3 regions of the Bacillus sp. JK106 genome follow, and region 2 is predicted to be linked to each of the others. Evidence: riboswitches for the same ligand, from Rfam matches in the RefSeq annotation. Region 2 holds a riboswitch; each other region holds the start of a gene.
What was found. A riboswitch is a leader RNA that binds a small molecule or an ion and turns the genes downstream of it on or off. The one in region 2 is predicted to bind S-adenosylmethionine.
Positions count from the first base shown of each region.

Region 1: linked by a shared signal. The riboswitch ahead of metN (methionine ABC transporter ATP-binding protein MetN) and the one ahead of metK (methionine adenosyltransferase) in region 2 are both predicted to bind S-adenosylmethionine.
Region 3: linked by a shared signal. The riboswitch ahead of ACWJJS_RS01070 (5-methyltetrahydropteroyltriglutamate--homocysteine S-methyltransferase) and the one ahead of metK (methionine adenosyltransferase) in region 2 are both predicted to bind S-adenosylmethionine.

Region 1 is NZ_JBSJQC010000001.1:856,398-860,585, reverse strand. Features, by position in the region: gene metQ (methionine ABC transporter substrate-binding lipoprotein MetQ) at 1-110, opposite strand, end outside; gene ACWJJS_RS04500 (methionine ABC transporter permease) at 124-792, opposite strand; gene metN (methionine ABC transporter ATP-binding protein MetN) at 785-1,810, opposite strand; SAM riboswitch class I at 1,916-2,022, opposite strand; gene ACWJJS_RS04490 (SCP2 sterol-binding domain-containing protein) at 2,133-2,483, opposite strand; gene ACWJJS_RS04485 (thioredoxin family protein) at 2,580-2,900, opposite strand; gene ACWJJS_RS04480 (toprim domain-containing protein) at 2,903-3,268, opposite strand; gene ACWJJS_RS04475 (YusG family protein) at 3,338-3,574, opposite strand; gene gcvH (glycine cleavage system protein GcvH) at 3,629-4,012, opposite strand; gene ACWJJS_RS04465 (arsenate reductase family protein) at 4,072-4,188, opposite strand, start outside.
Region 2 is NZ_JBSJQC010000003.1:922,319-926,506, reverse strand. Features, by position in the region: gene pckA (phosphoenolpyruvate carboxykinase (ATP)) at 1-1,403, opposite strand, end outside; SAM riboswitch class I at 1,601-1,740, shown strand; gene metK (methionine adenosyltransferase) at 1,910-3,112, shown strand; gene asnB (asparagine synthase (glutamine-hydrolyzing)) at 3,256-4,188, shown strand, end outside.
Region 3 is NZ_JBSJQC010000001.1:207,664-211,851, forward strand. Features, by position in the region: gene ACWJJS_RS01065 (methyltransferase domain-containing protein) at 1-594, shown strand, start outside; gene ACWJJS_RS01070 (5-methyltetrahydropteroyltriglutamate--homocysteine S-methyltransferase) at 628-1,764, opposite strand; SAM riboswitch class I at 1,843-1,929, opposite strand; gene ACWJJS_RS01075 (LURP-one-related/scramblase family protein) at 2,013-2,489, opposite strand; gene ACWJJS_RS01080 (hypothetical protein) at 2,592-2,759, opposite strand; gene pepT (peptidase T) at 3,336-4,188, opposite strand, start outside.

The sequences.
Region 1 (4,188 bases), on a different contig from region 2:
GTTTTTGTCGCGGCGACAACGATTTCCTTTTTATTCGAGCCGTTTGATCCGCAGGCGGCTAAAACTCCCGCGAACACAAGCAGCAGCGCACTTAATACAATCTTTTTCAATGTAAATCCTCCCTTATCTTTTGTCTATTATATTTGTAATTACATCACCGATAATCTGAATGATAAAGACGATGATGAGTATAAATACTGTCGCTACAAACGTTACATCCGTATTATTGGACTGGTAGCCTTCTACATATGCAAGGTTTCCGAGTCCGCCTGAACCGATGGCGCCGGCAATGGCGGTAGATCCGATCAGGGCGATGGCCGTCACGGTGATGCCTGATATTAACGCAGGCATTGATTCAGGAATCAGCACTTTGAAGATAATCGTCGATGTCTTTGCTCCCATTGATCTGGCAGCTTCGATGACTCCTTTATCGACTTCCCGGAGCGCAATTTCCGCAAGACGGGCGTAAAACGGCGCGGAGCCGATAATCAGCGCCGGCAATGCGGCATTCGGTCCTAAAATCGATCCGACCAAAATCTTAGTAAAGCCGAGAAGCAGAATAATTAAAATAAGAAACGGAATAGATCTGAAAATATTAACGACCGCCGCAATCACGGTGTTAATGATTTTATTTTCCCATAAGCTTCCCTTGCCCGTTAAAAAGAGCAGAAGACCGAGAATCGCTCCGATGATAAATGAAAAAACTAAAGCGATAACCGTCATATAAAGGGTCTCGTATGTGGCCGTCCACAGCTCGGTTATATCAACGTTCGGGAACCATTTTTCAAACATTTGTGATCACCTCTGCTTCTACCTGTTTGTCTTTGATGAACCGGATCACGTTTTCTACTTCTTTTTCCTGACCGTCAATATGAATGAATAATGAACCGTAGGCTCCGTCCTTCGTCTGTGAAATTTTCCCCTGCAGAATATTGACGTCCACATCAAAGTTTCGGATCATTTCCGTAATGAGGGGCTGCTCGGCGGCCTGCCCGACAAATGAAAGCTGAATCGTTTTCCCTGTCGCTGTTTCCTGCAGAAAATGCTGGATGGTTTCTTTCGTCTCTTCAGGTTCTGTCACCTGCTGAACGAAACGCTTGGTCATCGGTTCGCGCGGGTTTCTGAAAACTTGAAGTACTTCGCCTTCTTCAACGACTTTCCCGTTTTCCATGACGGCGACTCTGTTGCAGATTTTTCGGATGACGTGCATTTCATGGGTAATGAGCACGATCGTCAGACCGAGTCTGTCATTTATATCGGATAAAAGATCCAAAATTGAATCGGTCGTCTGCGGATCGAGCGCTGATGTCGCTTCATCGCACAGAAGGACTTTCGGATTATTGGCGAGCGCCCGGGCGATGCCGACACGCTGCTTTTGACCGCCGCTCAGCTGCGACGGATAAGATTTTTCTTTCCCCTCTAATCCGACCAGTTTAATCAATTCATCAGCGCGGCGGACCCGTTCACTTTTTTTCACGCCGGCGATTTCCAGCGGGAACATAATGTTCTCCCGGACGGTGCGCGACCACAAAAGGTTAAAATGCTGGAAGATCATGCTGATTTCCTGGCGCGCTTTTCTCAGCCCGCGGCTGCTTACTTTATTTAATTCCGTCCCCGCGACTTCCACGGTTCCCGACGTCGGCTTTTCAAGGCCGTTCAGGAGACGGATTAAGGAACTTTTACCAGCTCCGCTATATCCTATAATTCCAAATATTTCGCCCTTTTTGATATCAAGAGTGACATCTTGGACAGCATTGACATCCCCATGCTTCGCTTTGTAAATTTTTGAAACATTTTGAAGATGGATCAAAGCAATCACCCGCCTTACACTATTCTAAGAAATCTTCCGGGTTTCTCCGCAAAAGAAAAGCCTTTCTGCAAAAATGAGCAGAAAGGCTTATTGAAAAAGGCCTTTCTCTCATCTTTCAAAGCAGACCGCTTCGAGTGAATTGGCACCATTTCAACATTGTTGATGGTTGCCGGGCTTCATAGGGCACTTCCCTCCACCTCTCTTGATAAGAGAAAACATATCGTATTTTCGTCCGGAAATTCTTACTGTAGAATAGCACGGCGAATGATAAAAAGTCAATAAAATAAATATTGGAAGCTATTGTCACATAGTAGATTGGCAGTTACGGCCGTTTACTGATCGCCTGAAAAAATCCGTTTGTCAGCCAGAGGATGGCCTCCAGCTTCAGCAGGGCTCTGAATGATCCTTTCACTTTGAGTTTTCCGCTTTGGATAAGCTTTTGCAAAGAGACATCACCATGCAGGAGATGGATGATTTCCGTCTGGTTTCCGTAAAAGGTCAAATTAGATTTCTCCTTTGAAGCCGACGTTTTTCTCATTTCTCCCTGTCCGTTAATTGAGACCGTTAAGGCTTCTGTTTCTCCTTGGAATGTAATCAGCAGCGTTGAGGCATTTAATAGCGGTTTCAAAAACAGATGCTGTCCGTCATTCTCTGAAACTTCTATTTTCTCCACTCGTATAACCTCCCGTTTTAATGGCCATACATACACTTTCTCTTTTTAACGGACAGAACCCTTTATAAACCGCACGACATTTTCCTGTAAATATTGTCACATCGGGAACGTTTGCGATGTTTTTTGTTTAATCAGCTCATATAAATAGGAAACGGAGCGGAAGGCGTATCCTTTCTCAACAAGCTCTCCGCCTTTAAACAGCAAAAAGCACGGAACGCTTTCAATCTGATAGGCTTTGGCGAATGCGGGGGAATAATTCACGTTGTTTTTATAGAAGGCGGCGCCGGGCAGCATTTCTTCGACGACAGTAAGCATTTTGGACGCCAGCTGGCATGTGCCGCAAAACGGGGTGTACAAATACAGGAGATAAACGTCATCCTGAATCGATTCGAGTTCATTTTCTTGGAGTTCTTTCATGATTACCACCTCAGGTCGTTCTTTTTCAAAAATACAGTGTCAGCATCAAAGCCGGCTCTGATCAGCACAGATGCGAGATGATGGCCCGGGCACGACTCGACTTGCCTGTATGTTCTGTCTATATAAATATGTCGCGCTTCGGGAAGCTCCCGTTTCAGCTGTTTTCTTAGTTTTTCTCCGGAGTCATCTGCGTCCGTTAAAATATAGACGTCTCTGTCAAACAGGCGGTCCGCCAAATCTTCCAGTTCGGTTTGGCCGATCGTCCCGTTTGTACAGACGATTTCCGCGGGTTCGATGAGCACTTCCCTGACTTTGATTTTATCAGATTTTCCTTCTACGATAATGACCTTTTCATCTCCGTTGTACATAAGCGCGTCACCTGCCGATTGTTTTAGCGTCAGATTGAAAAAGAAGGCAGTGAAATTCACCGCCAACTGTTAACACCAGCCATTCTCATAATCGCAATCGACATATTTCGGATCGCTGCCGTTTATGACATCGGCTGTTTTATAAAATTTTTGATTTTCAAATGAAAAGCCCTGTTTGAGCTCGTACTGGTCCATGCCTGTCATCTCGCCGATGGCTTCATTTTCATGAAACAAGGAAAACCGGCCGTTTTGAAAGCGGCCCGTGACGTTCTCCGTCACATCGACCTTTTGTTTATCAAAAGCCATTTTAGACACCTCCCGTTACAGATAGAGTGTCCAAATGGCCCCTTTGCTATCCGATCAGTCTTCCTGTGTCATTTCGTCATATTGCTCAGAAGTCATGAGGTTTTCGATTTCTTCAGCATCAGCCGGTTCCACGACGATCATCCACGCTTTTTCATACGGAGACTCGTTTACGAATTCAGGACTGTCATCAAGGTCTTCGTTCACTTCCGTCACCGTTCCGTTAATCGGTGCGTACAGTTCGGATACGGTTTTGACGGATTCCACGCTGCCGAATGGCTCGTCCGCTTTAATTTCGGCGCCGACTTCCGGAAGCTCGACAAATACGATGTCGCCAAGTTCGGCTTGCGCGAAATGTGTAATCCCGATACGGGCTTTTCCGTCCTCAACTTTGACCCATTCGTGCTCTTTGGAATAACGCATATCTTTCGGTGTGCTCATCTAAATCCCTCCATTTTTTTCTTATAATAAGAAGATACCATAATTCTTTGAACCTGGCATTACATCCAATATTTTTCGAATTGGTCTTCTTTAAAGCCGACAGTGACTTTTTCGCCGTCTGTCGTAATCGGGCGTTTCAGGAGCATACCGTCTGATGCCAGGAGTTCAAGCTGTTC
Region 2 (4,188 bases):
CCGAAAATGCTGTCTGCCGTCATGTCAGTCTGGTTCAGTCTGCCGTCAATAGCGGCTTTGACCATCGCTCTTGTATACGAAAGTTTCATCCGTTCTCCGACTCCGTACCCTCCGCCGGTCCAGCCTGTGTTGACCAGGAAGACTTGAACGCCGTGTTCGTCGATTTTACGCCCGAGCATTTCGGCATATACATGTGCCGGAAGCGGAAGGAACGGTGAACCGAAGCACGTCGAGAAAGTCGTTTGCGGAGATGTCACGCCGCGTTCGGTTCCCGCGAGTTTACTGGTGTACCCGCTTAAGAAGTGATACATCGCCTGTTCCTTCGTCAGTTTGCTGATCGGAGGAAGCACGCCGAATGCGTCCGCCGTTAGAAAGACGATCGCCTGCGGATGGCCGGCAATGCTAGGCTGCACGATATTGCCGATCATCTCAATCGGATATGCGGCTCTTGTGTTTTCCGTGTAGAAGGAATTGTCGTAATCCGCTTCACCCGTTTTTTCATCAAGCACGACATTCTCAAGAACAGACCCGAAGCGGATCGCACGAAAAATCTGCGGTTCTTTTTCCTTGCTCAGATTGATACATTTAGCGTAACATCCGCCTTCAATGTTGAAAACGCCGGAATCTGACCAGCCGTGCTCGTCATCTCCGATCAGTTTGCGGTCCGCATCGGCTGAAAGCGTCGTTTTCCCTGTGCCGGAAAGGCCGAAAAACAGGGCGACATCGCCTTTTTCACCGACGTTGGCTGAACAGTGCATCGGCAGTATATCCTGCTGCGGAAGCAGGAAGTTCATAATGGAGAATATTGATTTTTTCATTTCTCCGGCGTATTCGGTGCCGCCGATTAAAATGACGCGCTTTTCGAAAGAGACAATGATAAATGTTTCCGAATGCGTGCCGTCCGTCTCCGGGTCTGCTTTAAAATGCGGAGCTGAGAGAATGGTGAAAGGCTGCGCTTGCGGGTCTCTTTCATCCGTTTCCGGTCTGATAAACAGCTGGCGCGCGAATAAATTGTGCCACGCAAATTCATTTACGACCGTAATCGGCAGTCTGTATTTTTCATCCGCTCCCGCGAATCCTTCAAACACAAACAGTTCATCCCGCTGTTTTAAGTAGCTGACGACTTTGGCGTACAGCTTTTCAAACGCCTCTTCAGAAATGGGCTGATTCACCGCGCCCCAATCAATTTGATTTTCTGTGCTTTGTTCACGGACGATAAATTTATCTTTAGGTGACCGGCCTGTATATGCGCCGGTGGTGGCGCGTACGGCGCCCGTTGATGTCAGCGTTCCTTCATTTCGGCTGATTACTTTTTCGGTAAGTTTTGGAGCCGATAAATTATGATGCACATTCGGACTTGCAAGTAATGCTTGAAGATCTGCGGTTAAATCAACTAATTTCATAAAAACCTTCCTTTGCCGGTTTATTTGTATTTCGCTGAATGTGGAATTAGTATAACATATATCTGAAAATAGTCTATACTATTTGCGGTTTTTTGTTTGTGTTTTTCCATTGCTTCCCGAAATAAAGGCGCGCAATCGCTTTAATTCATATTGACACTTTCCGCCCTTTTACGATAAGATATTTCATTGAGCGGATACTCTTATCCCGAGCTGGCGGAGGGACAGGCCCGATGAAGCCCAGCAACCGGTTTCTCTGTAAAAAAGCAGGTGAAAACACTGTGGGAAACCAAGGTGCTAACCTGATGCAAGGTTTAATATTTTCCTTGAGCGATAAGAGTGAAAGGCACACAGACCAAACCCTTTCCTCGAGTGGAAAAGGTTTTTTTATTTCATAAAATATGCCAATTAACATTCTCTGATATAGTATGACATTGTATTAAGAGGGAGCGAGTTCCGTATCATATGAGAAGGTCTTGCAAAAGATCTTTTTTCAGGAGGAAAAGTGAATGAGTAAAAACCGTCGACTATTTACATCTGAATCTGTTACTGAGGGTCATCCGGACAAAATCTGTGACCAAATTTCTGACAGTATCTTAGATGAGATTTTAAAAAATGACCCGAACGCGCGCGTGGCCTGCGAAACATCTGTAACGACAGGACTTGTGCTGGTAAGCGGAGAGATTACTACATCAACATACGTTGACATTCCGAAAACAGTCCGTGAAACGATTAAAGAAATCGGCTACACACGCGCCAAATACGGATTTGATGCGGAGACTTGCGCTGTTTTAACATCAATTGATGAACAGTCTGCGGATATCGCAATGGGTGTCGATCAGGCTCTTGAAGCGCGTGAAGGCACAATGAGCGATGCTGAAATCGAAGCAATCGGAGCGGGAGACCAAGGCCTGATGTTCGGTTATGCGTGTAACGAAACGAAAGAGCTTATGCCGCTTCCGATCTCTTTGGCGCATAAATTAGCCCGCCGTTTGAGCGAAGTCCGCAAAGAAGACATTCTTCCGTACCTTCGCCCTGACGGCAAAACGCAAGTTACCGTTGAATATGATGAAAACAACAAGCCGGTCCGCATCGACGCGATCGTCATTTCAACTCAGCACCACCCGGAAATTACGCTTGAGCAGATTCAGCGCAATCTGAAAGAGCATGTCATTAACCCTGTTGTGCCTGAGGAACTGATCGATGAAGAAACAAAATACTTCATCAACCCTACGGGACGTTTCGTAATCGGCGGACCTCAAGGTGATGCGGGTCTTACCGGCCGTAAAATCATCGTTGACACATACGGCGGATATGCACGTCACGGCGGCGGCGCATTCTCCGGTAAGGATGCGACGAAGGTAGACCGTTCTGCGGCATACGCTGCGAGATACGTAGCGAAAAACATCGTGGCAGCAGGTCTTGCTGATTCTTGTGAAGTGCAGCTTGCATACGCGATCGGCGTGGCACAGCCTGTTTCTATTTCCATCAATACATTTGATACAGGAAAAGCTTCTGAAGAAAAACTGATCGAAGTCGTACGGAATAACTTCGACCTGAGACCTGCCGGCATTATTAAAATGCTTGATCTGCGCCGCCCGATCTATAAGCAGACAGCTGCTTACGGCCACTTCGGACGTCATGATGTGGATCTTCCTTGGGAGCGTACTGACAAGGCGGATGCGCTTCGCAAAGAAGCACTAGGAGAATAATTTTATAGCCGCTTACTTAAGCGGCTTTCCCTTTTTGTAGATGCTGCCATGCTTATTTTTTACATAGCGTGAAACCAATGGCGTAACAAAGCGTCTATAAAAAGGGGGTCCAATTAGAAAATTACACTTATGGAGGCTATACTATGTGTGGATTTGTCGGTGTTTTTAATAAGCATCCATTAACTCAAACCGCAGATCAAGAAGAGCTAATCAAACAAATGAACCAAATGATCGTTCACCGCGGTCCTGACAGCGATGGGTATTATCATGATGAGCACGTCGGATTCGGCTTCAGACGGCTCAGTATTATTGACGTAGAAAACGGCGGACAGCCTTTATCATATGAAGACGAAAAATATTGGATCATTTTTAACGGCGAAATCTATAACTACATTGAATTGAGAGAAGAGCTTGAAGCGAAAGGCTACACTTTCAATACAGATTCCGATACCGAAGTGCTCCTTGCGACATACCGTCATTATAAAGAAGAAGCCGCTTCAAAGCTTCGCGGAATGTTTGCGTTTTTAATCTGGAACAAGGCTGACCGCGTCATGTACGGCGCGAGAGACCCGTTCGGAATTAAACCGCTGTATTACACAACCATCGGGGACAAAGTATATTTTGCATCTGAAAGAAAGAGTTTAATGGCCGCTCAAAACGGTATTGATCTTGATACAGCTTCTTTACAGCAATATATGTCTTTCCAATTCGTTCCTGAACCGAGCACGCTTGACGCTGAAGTGAAAAAAGTCGAGCCGGGCAGCCAGTTTACGATCCGCCCGGAAGGCGACATCGCGTTTAAAACATATTTCAAAGCGAACTTTAAGCCTGTTCAGTCTGATGAAGATAAATTGGTGAAAGAAGTCAGAGACGCAATCTTTGACTCTGTCAAAGTTCACATGAGAAGTGACGTTCCTGTCGGTTCGTTTCTATCCGGCGGTATTGACTCTTCTTTTATCGTCTCAGTTGCGAAAGAATTTCACCCGAGCCTTAAAACATTTTCCGTCGGTTTTGAGCAGCAGGGCTTCAGTGAAGTTGACGTAGCGAAGGAAACGGCTGCCGCGCTCGGGATTGAA
Region 3 (4,188 bases), on a different contig from region 2:
TCTCCGCAAACAACGGCGGCGATATTGGATGCGGGATGCGGAGAAGGCACTCATTTAGCCGCCGTATGCAAATGGCTTCAGCCCGCTTTTTCCGTGACGGGAATCGGCATTGATCTCTCGAAAGAAGGTGTGCTGCATGCCGCAAAGGCCTTCGGGGATCATTTTGTTTTTGCCGTCGCTGATGTGGCGGATGCGCCGTTTGCCGACAGCTGTTTTGATATCGTGATGTCTGTTTTATCACCTTGGAATTACAAGGAATGCAGCAGGCTTTTACGAAAGGGCGGCACAGTCATTAAAGCGGTGCCGCGGCGTGATTATTTGAAGGAAGTAAGGGAATTCTTCTTCGGAGACAGTCCTCGGCGGAATGACACCGCCGATTCTGCGGCCGGACGATTCCAAGCGGGCTTTCAAACCTTTGAGCGCAAACGGCTGTGTTACACGAAGACCTTATTGCAGCCTGACCTTGAGCGGCTTGTGAAAATGACGCCCTTAACATGGAAATGTACTGATGAAAGCATCCGGCGGTTTATCAGCCGGAAAGCGGCGGATATTACGATAGATATCGATATTTTAATCGGAACCGGTCCTCTGTAAACAGAAAAGACACGCTGATCGCGTGTCTTTTTTTTATTTCCAGACTTCACCGGCAATGTTGACGACATGACGAAGTTTCGCCCATTGCTGTTCTTCTGTGATCAGGTTTCCTTCCTCAGTGGAGGCGAATCCGCATTGCGGGCTGAGGCAAAGCTGATCCAGGTTGACATATTGTGAAGCTTCTTCAATCCGGCGTTTAATCGCGTCCTTGTCTTCAAGTTCGCCATGTTTTGATGTAATCAATCCAAGCACAAGCTGAAGATCAGAGCGTTTGACATAGCGGAGCGGTTCAAAGCCGCCGGAGCGGGAATCATCATATTCCAGGAACAATCCGTCAAGGTCAAGCCCGTCAAAAATCGTTTCAGCCGCTGCATCATAGCCGCCTTCAGCCGTCCATGTGGATTGGAAGTTGCCGCGGCAGATATGCATCGTAACCTTCAGATCGTCAGGGCGGTCCTTGATCGCGTCATTAATGGAAGCGGCAAACAGCTTGCGCAGCTCATCCGGCGTTGTGCCGAAATCTTCAATCTGACGAAGCCCCGCTTCCGATAAGAAAACGGCCCATGCGGTGTCATCAAGCTGAAGGTAGCGGCACCCGGCGTCATAGAAAGCTTGAATCGCTTTTTTATACGCTTTTGACACATCGTGCTGAAATTGTTTGTAATCATTCTGATACGCCGCTTTTTCCAATTTTCCGCGGAAAAACAGCATATTCGGGCTTGGAATCGTCATTTTTGGAACAGCATCGCCGGCAATGCTGTGCAGGAATTTATAATCTTCGAGCATCGGATGCTGAGAAAAATCAATATCTCCCGTTACTTTAATGCCGCGCGCTTTCGTCTGTACGTTGTGAAACTGAATGCCGCTTTCAGGCGTAAATGCCTCAACCCCGTCTAAATTTTCGAGAAAATCAAAATGCCACCAGGCACGGCGGAATTCGCCGTCAGTCACGACATTGAGGCCGGTTTCTTTCTGCTTTTCCACGCTGCGGATGATTTCTCTGTTTTCGATTTCGCGCAGCTGTTCTGCTGAAATCTCACCTGCCGCTCTTTGCAGGCGGGCTTGCTTCACAGCCGCCGGCCGCAGCAGGCTTCCGACCTGATCTGCGCGAAACGGCGGGTTTTTTCTTAGAAGAGTATGCAATGGTTGTTCTGTGTTTTGCTGTGACATGAACGATTCCTTCTTTCCTGATGAAATATAAAAAAACTCTTCCCTCGGATAGGGAAGAGCTTGCGTCCGCAAATCTCAACCTTATCTTCAGGATTTAGCACCATTCTGCTGAACAGCGGTTGCCGGGTATCATAGGGCCAGTCCCTCCACCTCTCTTGATAAGGAAATATGCTATTTTTCAGAATAAACTGTAATACTCTAATCTTAGTATGTTTTCTCATATTGTCAATATATTTCGATAAATATTTTTATTTGTCACCCTCAAATAGAATCATATCTATCACGATGGCGATCGCAAGACAAAGAGCAATATCCTCTTCCTTTTCAATCTGCAAATGATAGGAATCGCCCCAGCTCATCCATGATTTGGTGACGGTCATCCGGTTTGATTTTCCGTCTGTCACTTGAAAATTCCGCCCCCACACATCGCCGGTAAGGTCCCAGCCGACCCCGGAAATTTCAAATTTCGGTTTGAAAAACGTGACTTTCTTGATGACTTGGCAGACGGGTTTGCCGCTGACGGAAATCTCGTAACGGGGAACGAGCGACATCAGTTTCTGATTGACGCTGGCGAGCGTGCGGCCGTCCAAATCAGTCAGCTTCAGTTCATCACCGAATGAAAACAGCTTTCCTTCAACATTGTAGACTTCTTTTCCGCTTTCAAGAAACACTTGAAAACGATTCTTAAACGTAAACATTCGCTCTTTGATGTAAAAATGGTACATAAAAAAACTCCTTTTTTATGTTGTACGAAAAAAGGAGGCGGAAGGTTTCATATCGGCCGGGTGCATAAAAAAAGGCTGCCGATTTTGCGGCAGCTGTCGTTTTTATGATAGCGGCATCCGGCGTTTTTGACGGATCGCATTTAAATCAATGATGTTATTCGTGTCGGCAGCTGTCACCAGCGGGCTTGTCTTTGGCGTTTTCCGGCGGTTGTCCTTACTGAAAGAGAAAACAAGATACCCTGTCAAAGCAGCGAAAATAAGTAGCATCATTTTACATACCTCCCAAAAAAAGTTTTGGTATTATTATTGTACGAAAAAACAAACGAAAAGTATTCAAACAATTGTCACTTTTTTAAAAAATAACGTCATTTTCCGTAAAAATGACTATGGGTTGAAGAAATTTTGCTCTTGTTGTGGTTCTATAGATTGTATCGGCTGATGGATGATCATCGTTTATATAACTTTTTCACTATTTTTTGTAAGTGTCTAATTAACTACTTCAGTGTTTTCGTTTGCCTTGTGTTATTCAGTACCCTAAAAAACCTTATGATATGCAAAATAACTGCTTCTAACAGATGACTGCGAGTTGACAGCGCTTTCTTTATTTTTTTAAAGAAAACGAGATGTTATCTTAAAAAAATCGTTTGAACATTTTCCGCAGTTTTTTAAAAGGGTTTGATTTTGTCTCCAGTACACGCGGGTCTTTTAAGGTTTTTTTCAATTCTTTCGCTACAGTCCCTCTTGCCATAGTCTTCACTCCTTCTTTCCATTTCATACCTTATATACGGAAAGAAAGAAGGAAAGGTTTCATGTGAAAGAAAAAAACCAAAGCAGGGGGCTTTGGTTTTAAGCGCGCTCTTCAAAGAGCCTGGCGATTTCAACAATGACGTTTACCGCCTTTTCCATATGATCGACGGAAATGTATTCATATTTTCCGTGGAAGTTTTGGCCGCCCGTGAAAACGTTCGGTGTCGGCAGTCCCATGTAAGAGAGCTGTGAGCCGTCGGTTCCGCCCCGGATCGGTTCGATAATCGGTTCGATGTCGAGGTTTTTCATGGCTTGATACGCGACATCGACTATCTCTTTGACCGGTTCGATTTTTTCTCTCATGTTGTAATATTGATCACGCAGTTCAAGCTTGATGCTTTCCTTGCCGTATTTGGCCGCTAGCGCATCGGCGGTTTTCTGCATATATTCTTTTCGTTCTGCAAAGCGGTCTCTGTCAAAGTCTCTGATGATGTACGACAGGGCGGCTTCAGAAACGTCTCCGTCCATGGAAAGTAAATGATAGAAGCCTTCATACCCTTCCGTATATTCCGGCGCTTCTTCTTTCGGCAGCGCGTGATGAAATTCCATCGCGATTTTTGAAGCGTTGACCATTTTGTTTTTCGCCGTTCCCGGGTGGACGCTTTTTCCGTAACAAGTAAGCTTTGCGGCGGCTGCGTTAAAGCTTTCATATTGCAGTTCGCCGAGGGGGCCTCCGTCTATCGTGTAGGCGAATGCGGCGTTGAAGCGGCCGACATCGAATTTGTGAGGGCCTCTGCCGATTTCTTCATCGGGCGTGAACGCGACCCGGATCGTTCCGTGTTTGATGTCCGGATGTTTGATCAAGTACGCCATTGCCGTCATGATTTCGGCAATGCCCGCTTTGTTGTCGGCTCCGAGCAGCGTCGTGCCGTCTGTTGTAATCAGCGTCTGG